Regions from separate parts of the Ectobacillus polymachus genome, predicted to be linked through region 2. Evidence: riboswitches for the same ligand, from Rfam matches in the RefSeq annotation. Region 2 holds a riboswitch; the other holds the start of a gene.
The links. A riboswitch is a leader RNA that binds a small molecule or an ion and turns the genes downstream of it on or off. The one in region 2 is predicted to bind FMN.
Positions count from the first base shown of each region.

Region 1 (11,203 bases), 320 kb from region 2:
TAAAGACCATTCATGTCCATTTGATTTAGCTGACTTGTATCGAGCGATCACTGTTTTCATAACAGATTGAGCCATTTGACTTTTTAGTCCAAACTGATTTCGTAAGTCAGAATAATACAAGTTATTCAAGTTTACTTGATTTAGATTTTTGGTTTCAAAGATATGTTTTGATAGCCAATTACAAGCCTTACGATAAGCGTTAGTTGTTATCTTTAGGCTTTCAGCTTGATTGCCAGAAACATAGATTTGTATTTTCGCAGTAATTGTAGACATTATCCTCACCACCTTTCACTAAATATATTATAACAAAATTTTAATGAAATTAAATAACCTGAATAGGAGGAAGGAGGAGGCAAGGTGGAAGTTTCAGATACTTAATATGGTACAAAATCTTACGATTTTTAACGTACCATACCGTATCTGACGGCAACTCCTCCCCCACTTATCGTCGGGCTACGCCCTGCACACGATTGAAGTAGGGGTATCCTTGCCAATTTTAGATGAAAGAGAGTAGCCAAAAGATAGACATATTGGTGACAGAAATAAAATGGTAATCCTATTATGTTTATATTAGCTGTAGTATGCTTTGTTTCGTAGAATCCCTCTCTACTATATAATGATGAGCATGATGAACAGCAATAGGACCCGAAATCTGTTTTATTTGCTGTACCAGCTGCTTCACCACATATTTTGTCTCATCTGCTGCATTTGTTTGCACCGTCGTTAGACTAGGATACACGTACTCTCCGATTTGACTTCCGTCAAACGCTATCACTTGTAGCCTGTCCGGCATAGGAATATGAAGACTATGTGCTGCACGAATAGCGCCAATTGCCGCCATTTCACTGCTAGCAATAATAGCATCGATATAAGGAGCACTACGTAACGCTGTCGTCACAGCTTGTTGGGCCTTAGCAATCTCAGGCTCTGCTTCGATTACCCGATACGGAATTCGTTTATCCTCTACCATATCTAAAAAGGCTTCCAACCTTTCCTGCATCTTACTAGTCGTATCTCCCACTAGAAACGCAGGGAACTTTACATCTCGTTCTAATAAATATGTAGTTGCAAGGCTGGATCCTTCATAATAACTCTCCAATGGCTCCTTCAATACCATATACGGTACAGAAAAAGACATCTCTTTCATACTTTCATAGGCAGACTCTGTAACAAGAATACCTGCAACTCCCATATGTAAAATAGCTTCCATACTTTTTTGATTTTGTATATTCCATAGGAATACTTCAAAGCCTTCCTCATGGGCTGCTATCTCTATGGAAGGTAGTACATTTGCATAAGAAAGGTGGGCAAAGTCGTCTACAAAAACAGCTATTAGTGGTGAAACCTTGATTGGTTCAGCAGATGCTGCATTCGGCCTATATCGAAGCTGACTAATAGCTTTTTCAACTAGTTGTATCGTTTCCTCGCGAACATAGCCCTTTTTATTTATCACGCGAGAAACAGTTGCAATAGAAACTCCTGCTAATTTAGCAACATCACGAATAGTAGCCACACGTTCACTCCTTGTCTGGAAATAGATTACAATTTCACCGTAATGCATCTAAGAGAAGACGTCAAGCTGAAAATCGATAGAAATAGTAGTCAACATGATTCAGGCTCAATCACTAAGTAGTATAATGAAAAGATAGAATATCATTTTACTGGATGGTAAAATAGACCATAATATGAATGGCAGGAGGATAATCATGGCAGTACTATGGACGTTTATCCTAGTTTTCGTACTTCTCTTTTTAGCGATTGGAATCGTATTTTCAAATAAGGTCATGTACATTCGAAAAAAAACGGATGAGGAAATTTTAGAGCGTGAAGCCGGGACCTATTATAATGCGGAGGAATATGACGCCTTGCCAAAGGAAATGGTGATAATACAGTCTCCATTTGGATATAGTATTGACGGTCTTTACATTCCAAACAATAGTAAAGCATGTATGATTTTTTGCCACGGCGTTACGGTTAATAAAATAAATTCTATTAAATATGCTAATCTGTTTCACAAACGTGGATTTAACATTCTCTTATACGATCATCGTAGGCATGGAAAAACAGGTGGTATGACAACGAGCTATGGTTATTATGAAAAGCAAGATTTAAAGGCAGTGGTTGACTATGTAAAACAACGATTCGCCCCAGATATTATTGGCATTCACGGAGAATCTATGGGAGCAGCCACTCTTCTACAATATGCAGGTTCTGTGGAGGATGGTGCCGACTTCTACATTGCTGATTGTCCGTTCTCAGACTTCTATGAACAGCTTGCCTATCGATTACAAGTTGAATTTCATCTGCCTAAACGGCCTATATTAGACATTGCAACTTTATTTTTAAAATGGAGAGAGGGCTACTCACTTAAAGATGTATCCCCTATTACTTACATTCAAAACATTGCACATCCCATTTTATTTATCCATAGCAAAGAAGATGATTATATTTTACCGAGTATGACGGAAGAATTATACGAAAAGAAACAAGGTCCAAAGCAACTGTTTCTTGCTGAAAAGGGGACTCACGCTCTTTCCTACGGAAAAAACAAAGAAGCCTATGAGGAAGCACTCGATTCTTTTTTGCAAAATTATGTATTTCATGAAAACAATAGTTCATTAAAATAAGTTTTTTATACGAATGAAATTTCAATGTTTTTTCATCCTATTATGATGTAATAATTTACTCCCCTTTACTATGCTATTCTAAAAGAATGTCAGTACTATACATATTTTGCATAATAAAGTACATTGCTTCGTCAACATTAGAAAACTTTTTTATTTCAAACGTAATTTCATTTTGAAGTAACCACTCCTCCATCTCATCCTTCATACTAGAAATGGACCATCGTAGAAGTGTATATGGATGGTTTTCATGCAAAAAGGATACCCATGTTCGTTCTAACGCTATCACTTGTATTTTCTTGTATACTTCGTTCATGCTGTCATTCACCTTTATGTATGTTTGTTCTGCAGTAGCAGTATATAAGATCCTTCATTCAAGGATTAAGAGAACCCATCAAAGCCAAAGTAAAGATTACTGCCTAGGGAAGGATCACTTTATCCGCATTGTAACACAATTCTTATCTAGAAAGTACGTATTCGAATTGTAAACTTGCAATACAAACATACGAACTTTATCATAGGTAAAGAATGAAATTCAGATACGATTCCAACACTTAGGAGGATGAAAGACATGGCTAATGTAAAAATTATGGTTAAGGATAATGGTGCATTTCGTGTAACAGGAGATGTAGAACTCGTAGATTTCGAAGGAAATGCCTTTGAAACAAAAGAAGCCTTTTCGCTATGTCGATGCGGTCTATCTACAAAAATGCCATTTTGTGATGGAAGCCACAAAGGAAAATTTCAATCTGTCGTACGTGCATCAAAATCTCAAGATGACATAAACGAAGAATAAAGTGCTAGGGTCTACTTTACATATATGGAATTTCGCTTGAGCCTTAAAGGTGAGTCTTACTGCCTTAAATAGCATGATAAATGAAAGTGACGAAAACAGGAGGTAAGTTCCGTTTCGTCACCTTTTTATAATATGTTTAGTTGATCATCGTACCAGTCATAAATCCTGCAAATGCAAGAGAAATTCCTGCTACATAGCTAAGCATAACATAAACGATAGTGATCATTTTGCTATTTTCCCAGAGCAGGATACTTTCAAGCTTAAAGGTTGAAAAGGTTGTAAAAGCCCCCATAAACCCCGTTCCTAATAAAAGATACCAAGCATGTTGTACATGCATTCCAAGTAACATACCAAGTAAAAATGCCCCAAGTAAATTGATACACAACGTAGCATATGGAATATTACCCTTATAATAGACTTTTATAATATTTCCAATCATAAAACGGGCAATCGCTCCAAAAAAACCACCAGTTGCAACTAAAATAATATCCATTATGCTTCCTCCTGTATAAATCGCTTCCATACCTTATTTCCAAGCCGGAAGCCAGCCCACGCCATAAAAAGTCCTCCGACTAAACTAGCGAATACATACAGAAAGGCAATCCTATAATTAGGCTCCTGAAGAAATTGCAACGTTTCCACGCTAAATGTAGAAAATGTTGTAAATGACCCGATTAATCCTGTCCCAATTGCAGGTGCGATATACGGATGAAGACCTTTCATTTTAAAAATGGACGCTGTCAAAAATGCGAGAAAAAAGCAACCAAGCATATTAATAAACCACGTAGCAATTGGTGACGGATAAGAATGTGCTATTGCTATCCCAAGGCTATATCGCAGGACAGCTCCTATTATTCCAGCTACGCCTACAAGTATGTATTTCATATTATTTCCTTCTTTCAAATTTCAAAATAAGAGTCCAGGATACATTATAACAAATCATATTCTTCTGTTACGCTTCGAATTTGACCTATTTTAAACAAACATTAATGTTATAAGCAATTTAACTTTTCTTTCCTTTTATTTATGATATAATAACAACAAACAAATATCCTTCGGGGTCGGGTGAAAGTCCCAACCGGCGGTGATGAAGCTGGCAGCTTCTTAGTCCGTGACCCGTTTTGCGTAAGCAAACCGGTGGACCTGGTGAAAATCCAGGACCGACAGTACAGTCTGGATGGGAGAAGGATTACGTTTTCATTTTGGGATACTTTTTATTTATTATGTATACGGATTTTTAATATTCTATTTTCCTTGTATTCTTACCAAAAAAATAGGATTATTTCGTATATTCCCATTTCCTTTTGAAAACCCGACTCTCTCAAACCCTAAAGGATGTCTCCTTTAGGGTTTTTTATTTTTTCAAGGAGAGGTGAAACGATGACGGATGAAGAGTATATGAGACTAGCCTTGCACTTAGCTGCTAACACGCAGGGACAAACAAGTCCAAATCCGATGGTAGGGGCGATAATCGTTCAAAATGGCTCCATAGTAGGAATAGGAGCTCATCTGCGCGCTGGTGAAGCACATGCAGAAGTTCACGCAATAAAAATGGCCGGTGATAAAGCACAAGGCTCAACGGTATATGTAACATTAGAGCCTTGCAGTCACTTTGGTAAAACACCTCCTTGCTGTGACCTACTTATAGACAAAGGGGTAAAACGAGTTGTTATTGCAACTCTTGACAGCAATCCCCTTGTTTCTGGTCAGGGAGTGCAACGTTTACAAGAAGCTGGAATCCAAGTAGATGTAGGTATTTTAGAAGCAGAAGCAAAGAAATTAAACGAAATATTTTTTCATTACATGGCTACCAAAAAACCTTTTGTAACCTTAAAAGCAGCCACAAGCTTAGATGGGAAAATTGCTACTTCTTCTGGTGAAAGTAAATGGATTACAGGTAAATTATCCCGAGAGGATGTACATCAATATCGTAACAATCATGATGGGATTCTCGTAGGGGTAAATACCGTTATCACGGATAATCCGAGCCTTACAACACGGCTTCACGGCGGCGGCAAGAATCCCATACGCATTGTACTTGATACGTATTTACGAACTCCTTTATCTTCAAACCTAGTAAAGGACGGAGAAGCACCGACATGGATCATTGTAGGTGCGCACGTGCAAAAGGAAAAGATAAAGCAATATGAAGCATATGGTGTCGCTATTATTCAAATGAAATCACCATTAATAGAAATAGATCCATTGCTATCCCTTCTTGGTGAACGCGGCATTCTATCTCTTCTTGTAGAAGGCGGTCAGCACGTTCACGCTAGCTTTTTAGAAGGGGGCTATTGGGACAGGCTTATTTTGTATATGAGCCCCCGTTTAATTGGTGGAGTGAATGCTCCTTCCTTCTTTGGCGGGAAAGGCTTTTCTTCTCTTCAAGATACTCCCCTTCTATCTATTCAAAAAATAGAAATGATTGGTGAGGATATAAAACTGATTGCACATAAGAGGGGCGTGCGCTGATGTTTACAGGAATCGTTGAAGAAATAGGAACGATTGCAAGTGTGCAGCGTTCTGGAATGGCTATTCGAATGAACATTTCTGCAAAACAGGTTTTAGAGGATGTACAAAACGGAGATAGCATTGCTGTAAATGGCATATGCTTGACGGTTGTTTCGTATACCCCTTCCTCTTTTACCGTTGATGTAATGCCAGAAACCATAAAAGCAACGTCTTTACAAGCAGCAAAAAACGGATCGCACGTGAATTTAGAACGAGCAATGGTTTCCAATGGACGGTTTGGTGGTCATTTTGTATCGGGGCATATAGACGGTACAGGAACGATAATAGCAAAACATCACGAAGCAAATGCTGTATATTATAAGATTGAAATTTCCCGTCACCTATTACGGTACTGCATTCAAAAAGGATCCATTGCAATCGATGGTACAAGTCTTACCATATTCAAGATAGATAACAATTCCATTACGATTTCACTTATTCCCCATACGCTTAACTATTCGGTTCTGGGACATAAGGAAGTCGGAGAGATTGTAAACATTGAATGCGATCTAGTAGGTAAATACATTGAACGTTTTATAACAAAGCCACCTGAAAATAGCTCTATCACAACAAGCTTTTTACAAGATAACGGATTTATGTAAGGAGGAGAAAAGGAATGTTTCATACAATTGAAGAAGCATTGCATGATTTAAAAAACGGTAAAGCGGTTATTGTTTGTGATGATGAGAATCGTGAAAACGAAGGCGATTTTATCGCCTTAGCAGAAACGATCACACCTGAAACCATTAACTTTATGATTACACATGGCCGCGGACTTGTGTGTGTACCGATTACAATCGAGCACGCACAGCGATTAAATCTAAAGCCAATGGTAAATCAAAATACAGATTCACATGGAACTGCCTTCACAGTAAGTATCGATCACAAGCATACTACTACTGGAATTAGTGCATTTGAACGCGCGATGACGATTCAGGAAATGATGAATCCAGAATCAACCGAATCAGACTTTCATCGTCCAGGTCATGTATTTCCGCTCATCGCAAAAGCTGGGGGTGTATTGCGACGTGCTGGTCATACAGAAGCTGCTGTAGATTTAGCAACGCTATGCGGAGCTGGGCCTGCTGGCGTTATTTGTGAGATTATGAATGAAGACGGAACGATGGCTCGTGTTCCTGAATTACAACAAATTGCAAAACAATTTGATATGAAAATGATCACAATCCAATCTTTAATTGAATTTCGCCGTCATCACGAAACACTTATAAAGCGTGAAGTGGAAATCCAACTTCCAACATCATTTGGAACCTTCCGCGCAGTTGGTTATTCGAATGCCATTGATGACAAGGAGCATATTGCACTAATAAAAGGTGAAATTACACCAGACGCTCCAGTACTCGTTCGCGTTCACTCCGAATGCTTGACCGGAGATGTATTTCACTCTTTACGCTGCGATTGCGGACCGCAGCTTCATGCAGCATTAGCTCAAATTGAGAAAGAAGGAAACGGCATACTTTTATATATGCGCCAAGAAGGACGGGGCATTGGTCTTTTGAACAAGCTACGAGCCTATAAGCTGCAAGAAGAAGGTTACGATACAGTAGAAGCGAATCATAAGCTTGGATTTCCTGCTGACTTACGAGACTATGGTATTGGTGCTCAAATATTAAAGGATTTGGGCGTTTCAAAAATAAAACTTCTTACGAATAACCCAAGAAAAATTGCAGGCTTAAAGGGACACGATTTAGAGATTGTAGAACGGGTTCCAATCGAAATGCCTGCTACAGAAGAAAACGCTGCTTATTTGCAAACAAAGGTAGACAAATTAGGGCATCTATTACATTTATAAGAGGAGAGATATACTATGTTATTTGAAGGACATTTAGTTGGTACAGGTTTAAAGGTGGCAATCGTCGTGGCACGTTTTAATGAATTTATAACGAGTAAACTATTGAGTGGTGCACAGGATGGCTTAAAACGCCACGGAGTTGAAGAAGCTGATATAGATGTAGCATGGGTACCGGGGGCTTTTGAAATTCCTCTAATAGCAAAGAAGCTTGCTGAGAGCGAAAAGTATGATGCTGTCATTACACTTGGTACAGTCATTCGCGGTGCAACCTCTCATTATGATTATGTTTGTAATGAGGTAGCAAAGGGAGTTGCTGCTACATCTGCACAAACAGGCATACCTGTCATTTTCGGTGTCGTTACAACAGAAAATATAGAACAAGCAATCGAACGTGCTGGAACAAAAGCAGGAAATAAAGGATGGGATGCAGCTGTTTCGGCAATTGAAATGGCAAACCTTAATCGTCAAATCCAACTTCTCTCCTAATACAAAAACAAAAAAAGAGATACAAAAGAAAATCTTTTGTATCTCTTTTTTTATTACAATGCACATTCTTCAATTTCAAATCCTAAATCTGAAATCAAATTCCAATCTGCAGTCGGTTCTTGTCCTTCCGTCGTTAAATAATCACCTACGAAAATGGAGTTTGCTGCATATAATCCAAGAGGCTGTAGTGCACGTAAGTTTACTTCACGACCCCCAGAAATACGAATCTCCTTAGAAGGATTTACAAATCGCATCATCGCTAAAATCTTTAAACATTGTAACGGATGAAGCTCTTTTGTCCCTTCCAGCGGAGTACCTGGAACTGCAACAAGAAAATTACAAGGTATAGAATCTGCATCCAATCTCTTTAACTCGAATGCAATGTCAACTCGTTGCTCTTCATTTTCACCCATTCCAAAAATAGCACCTGAACAAGGAGAAATGCCTACTTCTTTCACTTTCTCAACTGTATCCACTCGATCATCATACGTATGGGTAGAACAAATACTTTCATAATTATCTACATGAGTATTTAAATTATGATTGTAACGGTGCACACCAGCGTCCTTTAATTGTTGTGCTTGATCCTCATTTAAAAAACCTAAACAACAGCAAATTTTTAAATCTGTTGTATCTCGAATTTCCTTTACTGCGCCAATTACATGTTCTACTTCTTTATCAGATGGACGTCGACCTGATGCTACAATACAGTATGTACCTGCTTTACGACGAACTGCTTCTTGCGCCCCTTGCACAATTTTTTCTTGTGTAAGCCACGCATACTTTTCAATAGGAGCTTCTGATATGACAGATTGAGAACAATAATTACAATCTTCAGGACAAAGACCCGATTTTGTGTTAATGATCATATTCAACTTTACTTTTTTACCAAAATAATGTTGACGAATAATATAAGCAGCATTCATAACCTCTAAAATATCATCATCGGATGACTGTAAAATACTAAGTGCTTCTTCTCTCGTTATTTCTTTGCCTTCCACAATTTCATGAGCAAGCTTCTGCCAATCCTTTTTCACTAAAGCACCTTCCATCTTTCTTCTCCCCTTTTCCTATCATACCTATTCTCAATCATGTATAAATGGAAATTCCATTACATGCGTGAGTATGTAGACATCATTATATGTTAACCTTTATAAAATAAATGTTAACATTATGAAATAAATGCTGTCAATACAAACAATATTTTCAATAAAAAAAAGCACAGTCTCCTGCTGTGCTTTTTATTGAAGATAGAAAAAATAAAGCTTCTTTTCTCTATTTACATTGTAAATAGAGGAAAACTATTGACAAGTACAACGAGTAAGATAGCGATTACTAAACTTGGAAGCATATTTGCGATTCGAATAGAGGTGATTTTAAGCATATTTAATCCGATAGCAATAATTAATATACCTCCTACTGCGGTTACCTCCAGAATAATTTGATTCATTAAATACTCTGGAACTATAGCATGAATTTGTGTTGCTAATAAAGCAATTATGCCCTCGTATATAACAACAGGAATAGCTGAAAACATAACGCCGAGACCGAGTGCAGATGTAAAAATAATAGAAGAAATTCCATCTAGCATGGACTTCGTATACAAAACAGTATGATCGAAACGCAAACCGCTATCTAACGCTCCTACTATAGCCATAGCTCCTACAACATAAACCAGTGTTGCAGTAACAAAACCTTTTGAAATACTTCCTCTATGTTTGTTCCCCACTTTTTTTTCTAGCCAATATCCTAGAGCATTCATCTTTCCTTCTAAATCTAACAGTTCCCCAAAAACGGAACCAATGGCTATACTGCCAATTACAATAAGAAATTGCTTACTTTTTAACCCCATACCAATTCCTAAAATAATAACGGAAAGCGCAATTCCTTGCATAACCGTCTCTCTTATTTTCTCAGGTATATTGCGAAACACAAGGCCGAGAAGACTACCAATAATAATAGCAAGTCCATTCACGATAGTTCCTAATAGCAACATTTCTACCTACATCCCTTTCTACAGCCTACTATGTATTCTAGTTCTATTACATTTACTTAGATAGTGAATAGATATGTAAGACTCGTTCCCATTTAGATCTTTGGAAGAAGATTTACGATCACGGCTTTTCTACTGGATAGGCATAAATGATATACCGATCTGGGGCTGAACCAATATAACGAAACGGATAACACGTTGATAGAATTAACACTTCATTTGGCTTAGTAGGTGCAATAACAGTGGTGTCATCAGCTTTAACAATTCGTGCATGATCCATTTTGTAATGAAACGTACCATATGGAAGCTCTACGATGAATTCATCCCCCTTTTGTATTTCGCCAAAACGGCGAAATACAGTATCACGGTGCCCCGATAACAATATTTGATCATGGTCACTAGGAAATGCAGTTCCTGAATAATGGCCTACCCCTTTTTTTAAATCATCAGGATTTGTACCTTCTACAATCGGAAGCTCTGCATCAATTTTAGGAATTCGCAAGACTCCAATCGTTTCATTTTGACTTGGATTAAATTGCTCACGCATTTCGTGATTATCCCTTCCCTTTTGAATCGTTTCAGTAGCTTGTACCATAGAATGAGTCTGTTGGTTATTTGTATCAACAAGCTCCCAAGCACTATAGCCAATAAAACCAATTCCTACTACAAGCAGTACTGTAGCTATGAACTTTTTCATAATTTTCGTACAGGACACCTGCGACTTCAGTTATGGGAGGAATGTGCGATTTTTGCGTAAGCAAAAACACGTCCTGTACTCCTCCTTTCGTGATATAATTTAATTTAGATAAAGGAGAAAACCGTTGAATATGGAAGGCACTCCCTTACTCGTTTTGCTCTTTGACAAGATATGAGGTTGTTACAAAAAGTCGTTTGTAGCGTAAAATCTTAGACGTATTCGTCTGCCTAGTTGGATGTGGAAGCCTAGTACTGCCACTAGGCAAAACCGCCTGCGTAACGGTTGC
Region 1 is NZ_JBLREB010000001.1:1,522,969-1,534,171, forward strand. Features, by position in the region: gene ACM5BR_RS07810 (RNA-guided endonuclease InsQ/TnpB family protein) at 1-273, opposite strand, end outside; gene ACM5BR_RS07815 (LacI family DNA-binding transcriptional regulator) at 566-1,513, opposite strand; gene ACM5BR_RS07820 (alpha/beta hydrolase) at 1,707-2,627, shown strand; gene ACM5BR_RS07825 (DUF2552 family protein) at 2,701-2,940, opposite strand; gene ACM5BR_RS07830 (CDGSH iron-sulfur domain-containing protein) at 3,196-3,420, shown strand; gene crcB (fluoride efflux transporter CrcB) at 3,557-3,913, opposite strand; gene crcB (fluoride efflux transporter CrcB) at 3,913-4,305, opposite strand; FMN riboswitch at 4,468-4,613, shown strand; gene ribD (bifunctional diaminohydroxyphosphoribosylaminopyrimidine deaminase/5-amino-6-(5-phosphoribosylamino)uracil reductase RibD) at 4,801-5,892, shown strand; gene ribE (riboflavin synthase) at 5,892-6,533, shown strand; gene ACM5BR_RS07855 (bifunctional 3,4-dihydroxy-2-butanone-4-phosphate synthase/GTP cyclohydrolase II) at 6,548-7,741, shown strand; gene ribH (6,7-dimethyl-8-ribityllumazine synthase) at 7,757-8,227, shown strand; gene bioB (biotin synthase BioB) at 8,281-9,279, opposite strand; gene ACM5BR_RS07870 (DUF554 domain-containing protein) at 9,507-10,223, opposite strand; gene ACM5BR_RS07875 (class D sortase) at 10,342-10,917, opposite strand.
Region 1: it holds a riboswitch for FMN, as region 2 does, so the genes downstream of both, ribD (bifunctional diaminohydroxyphosphoribosylaminopyrimidine deaminase/5-amino-6-(5-phosphoribosylamino)uracil reductase RibD) here and ACM5BR_RS06155 (ECF transporter S component) in region 2, are expected to answer to the same signal.

Region 2 (11,203 bases):
CTATCGTGCAGTTAACGATACATGAAGGAAGAAATCGCCAAGTACGAAGAATGTTGGAAGCGGTAGGATGTAAAGTTGTAAAGCTAAAAAGAGAGCAATATGCCTTTTTAGATTTAGGGATACTACGTCCTGGTGATGCAAGACAGTTATCTCCTCATGAGGTAAAGCAGCTACGTACACTAGCAATGAAATCAATAAAATAACGGCTTGAATCTTTTTGTGGTTTACCGCCACAAAAAGATTCTCTTATGTTGGGAAAGAAAAAGGAAATGATTTAGAATATATGGAACTAGTATAGAAATGCTAGCTGCAAGTGCTGAAATAGGGGGAAATAAATTGAAAAACAAGAGACTACTCTTTCGTTCTAGTATTCTTCTTATTTTAATTGGTGCATTAAGTTTTACCTTTTACGAAAATTTTTTCGCAAACAAAGAAAAGGTACAAATTGGAAAACCAGCTCCGAATTTCTCATTAACAGATATGAACGGCAATACAATTACTTTACAGAGTCTTAAGGGAAAAGGTGTATTTTTAAATTTCTGGGGGACATGGTGTAAGCCTTGTGAAGAGGAAATGCCCTTCATGAATGAGCTATATGCAACATATAAAGATAAGGGTGTTGAAATTGTTGCTTTAAATGCTGATGAAACGAACCTTGCTGTGAAGAACTTTGCTCAGCAATATAATTTAACATTCCCAATTGCCATTGATAAAGGACAAAAAGTAATCAATACATACGGAGTAGGACCTCTCCCAACTACATTCTTGATTGATAAAAATGGGAAAGTTTTAAAACAAATAACAGGTACGCAAACGAAAGAACAAATTGAAGGATATTTAAAGGAAATCGCATATAAATAATAGAAAACCTTTACATGACAAGAATTGGGGTGAGAGCATGGAATACGTGACATGTGAATGCGGACACTTGAACCCTGTCGGAACATCCTTTTGCGAGAACTGCGGCAAGCCTTTTATGCAAGATGAAGGATTGCTAGATATGAAATATGAAGGCAGTGCAAGACGTTCAAAGATACAGACAAAAACAATGGTTGATAGAATTTGGATCTTCTTCTCATCTGTAAAGGTCGGTGTTTGGTTAATCATTATTACGCTTCTTGCAGCTGCAATTGGAACGATATTTCCCCAGCAAATGTATATTCCACCCACTGCAGTACCAAGTGAGTTCTATGCAAATCAATATGGAGTGCTAGGGAAGATTTATTATGCCCTTGGCTTTCACAATTTGTACAGTTCATGGTGGTTTATGCTACTTATCGCCTCTATTGGAATTTCTCTAGTGATTGCCAGCTTAGACCGTGTTATCCCACTTTATAAAGCGCTTACCAAACAAGGGGTAACGAGACATCCTAGCTTTCTAATTAGGCAACGTTTATTTAATAAAGCAAACGTATCGATAGAAGACATCCATAGATTAAGAGAAAATATGGAACGTAGACATTATCGGATCCGCATGGAAAACAGGAATATATTAGCAGAAAAAGGGAGATTTTCGAGATGGGGTCCCTACGTTAATCATCTGGGTATTATTATTTTTTTAATAGGTATTATGCTGCGACTTGTACCAGGTATGTATGTAGATGAACTGCTTTGGCTGCGTGAAGGCGAGACGAAGGAAATTCCGGGTACGAACGGGCAATATTATTTGAAAAATGAATCATTTATTAAAGAAGTATATAACAATCAGAAGGATGATAAAGTTTTTCAAAGTGCTATTAATCGTGTCGGCAACGATATGATTCCGAAAAATTTTCAAACCAATGCCGTTTTATACAAAGTGAAAAATCAGACAGTAGCTGGAGAACAGCCACAGCTAGAAAAAATAGAGAACTATTCTATTCACGTAAATGATCCGTTAAAATTTGGAGATTACTCTCTATATCAGGTTGATTATAAAGAGGGCGAATTTAGTAAAATGTCTTTTAACATCGAGAACAAAGATACAAAGCAAAAATGGGGACCATTTGAAGTGGATTTAGCAAATCCGAAAGAAAGCTATGATCTAGGAAATGGCTATTATGCTGAACTATTAAGCTATTTTCCAGATTTTTATTTAGATGAACAAGGGAAGCCAAACACGAAAACGAAAATTCCGAATAATCCTGCATTTGTTTTTAAAATGAAAACACCCGAAACCCCAAATGGTGAAGTTAGCTTTGTAGGGATTAAACAAAATATCGAAACCGATGGAAAAAACCTCTATAAAATATCATTTGCTGGAATGAAAGTACGTAATGCTACTGCGTTAACGGTTCGCAAGGATCTAACGCTTTGGGTGGATGCACTAGGTGGTCTTATTTTTATGATAGGTGTAACACAGGGCATGTATTGGAATCATCGGCGCATTTGGATACAGCGAGTGAATGATGAATGGTGGTTTGCCGGCTATACGAACAAAAACTGGTTTGGATTCAAAAATGAGTATAAGAAATTAATAGAAGGAACGTCTATAGAAGATATGAATGATCAAGTGTGGCAAAAGGAAACGAAAGGCGGGGGTCAGAGTGACGGAGCTAAGTAGTATATTTTTATTTGCTGCTTTTATATTGTACTTACTAGGTACTTTGTTTTTTGGAGGAGCTATTAGGGCAAAAGGAAGCAAATGGGCGAATATTGGTATTACGATTACGATCATTGGTTTTACTTCACAGCTCCTCTACTTTATTACACGCTGGATTGCAGCACAGCATGCTCCCGTTAGTAATCTGTTTGAGTTTACGACGTTTTTTGGGATGATGCTTGTTCTCTCCTTCATTATTATCTATTTTATGTATCGATCCAGTGTGCTAGGGCTGTTTGCCTTGCCTGTCGCTATTCTCGTGATTGCCTATGCAAGTATGTTTCCACGTGATATTACGCCATTAATCCCGTCACTAAAAAGTAATTGGCTACAAATTCATGTTACGACCGCAGCTGCAGGGGAGTCTATTCTTGCAATTAGCGCAGTAGCGGGTCTGATTTTTTTGCTCAAACACGTTGATCAAACAATGCGGAGTGCAGGAACGTTTTGGCTCGAGTTTATTATGTACTGTATACTATCAACAATTGGATTTATCATTATTACAACAGTGTTTTCTGCTAGTTCCTATGAAGCGAAATTTCAATGGACGAACAGAAACAATGATACTGTAGAGGCTGTCTATACCATGCCCCCACTAATTGGACCGCATGAAGGTAAGGCTCTAACAAATAGCAGAATACAGCCGATAGTTTATGTACCAGCTGTTATTGATGCAAAGAAAATGAACACCTTCCTATGGTCACTTCTACTTGGAGTTGTCTTATATGGTATTCTTCGGCTAATCCTTCGAAAACGCATTGCAGCTGCTCTGCAGCCATTTATGAAAAAAGCAAATTACGATTTACTAGATGAAATTGGCTATCGCTCTGTTGCAATCGGATTTCCTATATTTACATTAGGGGCTCTTATTTTTGCAATGATTTGGGCACAGGTAGCATGGACTCGTTTTTGGGGTTGGGATCCGAAAGAGGTTTGGGCACTCATTACTTGGTTGTTTTATGCAGCCTTTTTACATTTGCGTCTTTCTAGAGGATGGCACGGGGAAAAGTCGGCTTGGCTTGCTGTTATCGGGTTTGCTATCATTATGTTTAATCTCGTAGCAGTAAATCTTGTTATTGTAGGTTTACATTCCTATGCATAGAAATTGTCACGATTTGTTAGTAATTTTGTCAACTTTTCTTCAATTATACAAAAATCATAGCAAATTTGACTTTCCTTCTGTAAAATGTTGAAGAGGGTTTCTTGTTTTATACAATAAGATGCCATTTCTATAGCAAAGCTATGGCGATAGTTTGTTGCTATTATGAAATTTTAAAAGAATAAACAAAAGTTGTATTGGTAAAATTTAGAGAAGTAAGATGAAAGGCAGGTGGAATCCGGAGAAGAATGTATTTCTTCTTACGGAATGACAATGGAAAATGAAGCAAGAATCTTAGTAGTTGACGATGAAGAAAGAATTCGCCGCCTCTTAAAAATGTACTTAGAGCGCGAAAATTATACAATTGATGAAGCAGATAATGGAGAAACTGCCGTTTTAAAGGCACTTCAAAGTGATTATGATTTAATTATTCTTGATATTATGATGCCGGGAAAAGATGGAATTGAAGCTTGTAAGGAAATTCGTGAAAAGAAAGCGACTCCAATTATTATGCTTACAGCAAAGGGAGAGGAAGTAAACCGCGTACAGGGCTTTGAAGTGGGTACGGACGATTATATCGTAAAACCGTTCAGTCCGCGCGAAGTTGTCCTTCGAGTGAAGGCTCTACTTCGCCGTTCGACTTCAAATACTTTTTTCTCAAATGAAACAACTTCAAAGGATGTTATCGTATTTCCGCACCTTACAATTGATAATGATGCTCACCGTGTTGTAGCAGATGGAGAGGAAGTTGGTTTGACACCAAAAGAATATGAACTTCTTCTATTTCTTGCAAAGTCCCCTGATAAAGTGTTTGATCGGGAACAACTGTTGAAGGAAGTATGGCAATATGAATTTTTTGGCGATTTACGTACGGTTGATACACATGTTAAGCGTCTACGCGAAAAACTTAACAAAAAATCAGCGAATGCAGCCAAAATGATCGTAACTGTATGGGGTGTTGGATATAAATTTGAGGTAGTGAACGACTAATGCTTTGGCGGAGTGTCGTAGGGAAACTATGGATTACCATTTTGCTTCTCGTTTCCTTTGTACTGGGCTTTGTTATGCTATTATTACATCAATTTTTTCAAACGTATTATGATAAGACGAGCGAGACGCGACTTACTCATTTTGCAACGCAAATTTCTCAAATGATTGATGAAGGAATGGATGAAAAAACAATTGAGAATATTGCTTATCAATTTGTAGATCCTCTCTCGCAAATTGTTGTAGTAAAAAATGGGGGAAACATTTCCTATTCGCCTGGTCAGGAAGGTTTGGTTAGTTTAACGCTTGACGACCTGAAAAAGGATAGTGACCTTAACACTGTTATTACGGAAAAGAAAACGGTAAAAAAGAAGTTGAATGTACCACAGAATACTGGAAATCCAAGCAATCAAATTATGATTGTGGGAATTCCAATCAAACAAGATCAAGGGGCTGTATTTGTCTATCAGTCCCTGGAAGTTTCCAATCAAGCGATGGATAAAACAACAGAGTTCATTTTTTTATCGGCAGGTATTGCGATTATTTTGACGACGTTTTTTGCTTTCTTCCTGTCTACTCGAATTACTGCCCCGCTTCGCAAAATGAGGGAGGTTGCATTCGAAGTAGCGCGTGGGAAGTTTGATACGAAAGCAAAAGCTGTTTCGCAAGATGAAATTGGGGAGCTTGCTACAGCCCTGAATCAAATGGGCAAACAGCTTAAATTTAATATGAACGCACTGCAGCAGGAGAAGGAGCATTTATCCAGCATTTTAAGTAGTATGGCCGATGGAGTCATTACTCTTAATCATGATGGCGAAGCTGTTATGCTTAATCCTCCTGCAGAACGTTTCGTAGAACTTTGGAATGATGATCACAATCCTTCAAAGAATACGAATAACATACCTGTTGTGCTAACACATTTATTTCAAAAAGTAGTAGAAAGTGAACAACAGCAAGCAGTGGAAGTGAATGTACAAAACGGTAATTATGTCGTGCTTATGACACCTCTTTACAATCAAACGAATGTACGCGGTGCAGTAGCTGTCCTGCGAGATATGACGGAAGAGCGACGACTTGAGAAAATGCGCCGTGACTTTATTGCCAATGTGTCACATGAACTCCGTACACCAATGGTCATGCTACAAGGGTACAGTGAGGCAATTCTAGATGATGTTGTTTCGAGTAAAGAAGAGGTACATGAGTTTATCCAAATTATTTATGACGAATCGGTTCGTTTAGGTCGTCTCGTTAATGATTTGCTTGACTTAGCACGGATGGAAAGCGGAGTTACCGAGCTGTTTAAACAAACCATTGAAATTGCACCATTTGTTGATAAAATAATTCGGAAATTTCAAGGGATTTCCAAGGAAAAGGAAGTTCGTTTACATGCAGTGATTCAATCTGATGTGAAATCGCTTGTATTTGACCCAGATCGAATGGAGCAAGTGTTCACGAATTTAATTGATAATGCTGTTCGTCATACCGATGCAGGTGGTGAAGTGGTTCTAACTGTTAATAAGGATGAAGAGGGAGCACGTTTTGAGGTAAAGGACTCTGGCATCGGCATTCAGGGAGAGGACGTTTCGTTTATTTTTGAACGATTTTATAAAGGTGATAAAGCAAGAACGCGTGGAAAAACAGGTGGTACTGGACTTGGCTTAGCCATTGCAAAAAATATTGTTGAAGGACACGGAGGCCGTATTTCGGTGCATAGCGTTGTAAATGAAGGCACGACCTTTTCCATTTTTTTACCTCAGTCAAAATAAAATGTAACTGCACTATGAAAAGCTCTTACGATTTCTTTAGGAAAGGAAGTCGTAAGAGTTTTTTAACGTTTTTCTAAAAAGAAGTCTCCTAGGGGAGATGTAAAACAATTTCCTGATAAAATAAAGGAGTATGTGAAGTGCTTATAGAAAAACTAAGGGCAAAACAAAGGAAGGGTAGGGGTATACATGAAATTATATACAAGAACTGGCGATGAGGGTAAAACGAGTTTAGTCGGAGGAAGAGTCGATAAAAATCACGCTCGTGTGGAAGCTTATGGAACGATTGATGAAGTGAATTCTTTTTTAGGGCAAGCCATGACGCTGATGAATGATGAAAGACTACACAGTCTATACCAAGAGTTAGAAAAGATTCAGCATGAGTTATTTGATTGCGGCGGGGATTTAGCAATTGTAAATAAAAAACTCCCTTACAAAGTAACGGAAGATATGATTACATTCTTAGAAGAACGCATAGATGCTTATATTGAAGAAGCACCTGAGCTTGAACGATTTATCCTGCCGGGAGGCTCGCCTGCTTCTAGCGCTATACATATCGTAAGAGCAGTTACAAGACGAGCAGAACGTAATATTGTTTCTCTTAAAAAAGTAGATGAAATAAACGATCATGTTCTAAAATATATAAATCGTTTATCCGATTACTTATTTGCTGTAGCGCGGGTTATTAATGCTAGACTTGGTGTTAAAGATGTGGAATATGAAAGAAGCGCAATTGTCTTCCGAAACAAAGATGAAGACTCTCAATCTTCAAAGTAATAACCATCCTCCTATTTATTCACGTATACTTCTTTGATCAAAAGGTAAAACTAATACGGTGAGTTGTAGGAGGGATTTAAGATGAAATGGTGGAAGCTTATGCTCGTTTCGTTTTTCTTCATGCCGTTACCCAGTAAGGCAGATACGCAATGGATTTGGCCTGTATCGGGTGCTGTGAGCGATTATTTCGGGACGCGCAGCGGTCATCACTATGGCATCGATATTGCAGCAACTGTTGGGACACCCGTTGTAGCAGCGAGCAAAGGGACTGTGACGAAATCCTATTACAGTAAAAGCTATGGTAATGTCATCTTTATTCGGCATACAAATGGGTATGAGGCAGTTTATGCGCATTTAAGTAAACGTTTCGTAAGCGTAGGCCAGCACATACATAGTGGGCAGAAAATTGGTGAAGTTGGAAATACGGGATTATCCCATGGATCTCATTTACATTTTGAAGTTCATAATGGAGATTGGAATATTGCGAAGTCTAATGCCGTTAATCCGCTTCAAGTGTTAGGTATAGTGCCGTCAGAGATGGTATCATCCTCTTCTTATTTTGTCCAAAAAGGAGATACGCTTTCTAGTATAGCAGTAAAATACGGTATGACAGTTGAAGAGCTTAAGATCCAAAATCAATTGCATACCGATATAATTTATCCATCCCAGCAATTAATCATACACTCGAAAACAGATATAGATTAATATGTATACATAAGCTTTAAATGGATATGATTATGTAAAATTGCAAATAACCCATCCTAAAAAAGGATGGGTTATTTGCAAACTACTGAGGTGTAAGATAAAGCTCTTTTACCAAAAAATAAAAATACAAATAAATCCGATAATCGTGATATAGCTAAAATAATACGCAACTTTTTTACGCGTTTTTTCCTTCTGTTTCCAAAGTACAATGGTTGGATCAATTAGGCCGATAACTAAGCAAAGTAGACCAAGCAGCATCGTAAAAACAGAAATAGAGAAAAGTAATTTTTGTACGAGATAAGGAAGAACGAGTTTTAGTACAAATGATGGAATGATAGCATACACAATAGCAGCTACGTACATGTTAATCGGAGATTGGGACCGAAAACCAGGAAACTTGCGCCAAAATGATCTCGTCGCAACTTCTACTTCAATAGTAGTATATTGTTCAATGATTCGTTGTACGGCTTTTCCATCGTTTAGAAAATAAAAAATACGATTCGATTGGCCTTGAAAAACAAATTCTGATTTTTTAAAGAAATGGTCAATCTTAACACGATTCCATGTTTTCCAAGGATGGCGTTCTAATAATTTTATGCGATTATCAACTTTTTTGTCATACTGATAAATACTAATGCCGTCCTTATCCAGTGCAGCGTAGTATGCATTTGTAGAAAATTCTCCGTATTCAATAGGACAATAGAGAAGCAAATCTCTTTTTAAATAAAAATATTCTTTACGCAGACTTTTTTTCATAAATTGATAAACGGTCTGTTTTTGTGTTTTCTTCATGACATTTCCCCCAGAAAAAGAACTGCCTTTTCCTCACAATATAACATATTAGCACTTTGTATTTATAAACACCAGAAAAAAACTAAAACTACAAGGCATTTTCATTCACATTTCTTACATATTCATGTATAATCTTTTACATAAACGAAATAAAATATCGATCTATCTTCGGGGCAGGGTGTAATTCCCTACCGGCGGTATTAGAGCATTGACTCTTAAGCCCGCGAGCCGTTATTGGCAGGATTCGGTGAGATTCCGAAGCCGACAGTATAGTCTGGATGGGAGAAGATGGAGGTTCGGCGTTGTCATTTTTGAATATGAAAACGTTCATTTTGCCGTACTATCTTATCTCCCCTTTTCGATGAAAAGGGGATTTTTAATTGGTACGATAGAACCTTTCCATTTCCATAAGAAGATCGGAGGAAAAGGGAGAGAGAAAATGAAGAATCGAAATGTATCGAAAATGGTAACCGTGGCTATGTTAGGTAGTATTTCTTATCTACTTATGATGCTAGATTTTCCGTTTCCAGGATTGCCTGTATTTTTACGAATTGACTTTAGCGATGTACCAGGCCTAGTGGCAGCTATTCTTTTTGGACCTGGTGCTATGATGATTGTAGAAGCTACGAAAAATATTTTATATTATGTTGTCCAAGGAAGTTTTATGGGTGTACCAGTCGGAGAGGTTGCGAACTTTATCGCAGGATGTGTTTTCATTTTACCAGCAGCTTATTTTTACCGTAAATATTATTCCGTTAAAGGGTTAACAACTGGTCTCGTAGTAGGAACAACTATTATGACAATTGGCATGAGTATATTAAACTACTATCTCATTCTACCTGCTTACACATGGTTTTTAAATTCACCAGCTATGTCCAGCAGCGCAATGAAACAGCTGATTATTACCGGTATATTGCCATTTAATATCATTAAGGGTGTTCTCGTTGCTGTCGTATCCGTTCTTCTTGTTTCACGTCTCCAAGTATGGATGGCTACAAAAATCAAAAGTGCTTAAATTAAAACAAACGGCCTAGAAATAGAATAGGTCGTTTTTCTTAACTAAAGGTTATGTTAAAGCTCATTGTTGATATTGCCACAACTTTGATTGGAGCGCCTAGAGCGAAAATCAACAGGCAAGTTTAACAAAGCCTAACAAAAAAAGCGTTATTCCCAATGGGAATAACGCTTTTTTGACGATATTATTCGAATTTTGTAGCGTCGCCGTCAAATGGTTCCTCAGCAACTTTAATAGAATCTGTAGGGCATCCTTCAAAAGCGTCCATCATATCATCAAGAAGAACGTCAGGAATTTCAACGATACCTTTGTTGTCGTCTAATGTTACAAATGCTAGACCTTCATCATCATAATCATAAATGTCAGGTGCAGAAGCTCCGCATGCTCCACATGCGATGCATGTTTCCTTGTCAACGATTGTATACTTTGCCATTAGTGAAAACCTCCCAAATGTATGTATCATTAGTTAAAAAAACCTAATGAAAGAAAATCTAACCCTATTGTAAAACGGTTTCTTCAACTTTTCAATTAAAAACTCTAGGAAAATATTTGTTTTTTCAAAATTCGACAGCTTTTATATAAAACGTTTTCATTTATCATTCATGACGATTATTGCTATCTTTTGTTACAATAGAGGCATGAGATTAGGAAAGGAGTGATTTTGTGATGAACCTCTTACATACGATTTTGTACGGATTGAAGCAAATTCATGGTGAAAGAACGTCCGCATCGATTTTTCATCTATTAAAAGGGAAGCGTTCTTCGCAAACTCTCCAAGATGGTACCGTGTTTCAATTATCGTTTTTGTTTGGTATAGATAAGAAATTGAACCGACACGTATATGATGAGCAAGTTAACAAATTATTAAACCTAAACTGGATTGTAAAAATACAAAAGAATACTTATGTTTTATCTTCCTTGGGGGAACGAGAGATTAAGGAAGCTCTCATTCAGACTCCCTTTCCTTCTAGGCTGGATGGATTACAATATAAAGATGTAGCAGAGATTGTATGGAAAAGACTATCATTGTTAATACAAACTGTTTCTAATTTACAAGCGCACACCACTTTTCTACCAATTCAACAGGATTTAGAAACAACGTCTTGGGTTAAGTCATTTTTGTTATCGTTACCTTATTCAAGAGAGAAAGTACGTGATATGCTCTATACGGAATGTGTACAATTGTTTGAAGAACTGCCTGATGAAGAGGCTTCCAATCTTGTTTTTCGCTTTACAGGTGCTAATTATATTGGATATACGAATGAGCAGCTAGCCATTTCTTTACATCAGGATTCCTTTCATACTCATATGATGTTTCTTGGAACGCTACATAAAATGATTTGGAGTTTATCAAAGGACGATCATTATTCTTTGTTACGTGAATTAATTCCAAAGCAAGACGGCCTTGCAACGGTTTTAAGTATTTCGACACAAAAAACATATCTTCTGTGGATGGAAGGAAAGAAATTAGAGGAAATCGCAAT
Region 2 is NZ_JBLREB010000001.1:1,202,445-1,213,647, reverse strand. Features, by position in the region: gene rluB (23S rRNA pseudouridine(2605) synthase RluB) at 1-203, shown strand, start outside; gene resA (thiol-disulfide oxidoreductase ResA) at 337-861, shown strand; gene resB (cytochrome c biogenesis protein ResB) at 899-2,542, shown strand; gene ccsB (c-type cytochrome biogenesis protein CcsB) at 2,526-3,683, shown strand; gene ACM5BR_RS06180 (response regulator transcription factor) at 3,954-4,670, shown strand; gene ACM5BR_RS06175 (ATP-binding protein) at 4,670-6,433, shown strand; gene ACM5BR_RS06170 (cob(I)yrinic acid a,c-diamide adenosyltransferase) at 6,620-7,207, shown strand; gene ACM5BR_RS06165 (peptidoglycan DD-metalloendopeptidase family protein) at 7,307-7,912, shown strand; gene ACM5BR_RS06160 (hypothetical protein) at 8,021-8,704, opposite strand; FMN riboswitch at 8,865-8,998, shown strand; gene ACM5BR_RS06155 (ECF transporter S component) at 9,144-9,719, shown strand; gene ACM5BR_RS06150 (ferredoxin) at 9,904-10,152, opposite strand; gene ACM5BR_RS06145 (YpbB family protein) at 10,386-11,203, shown strand, end outside.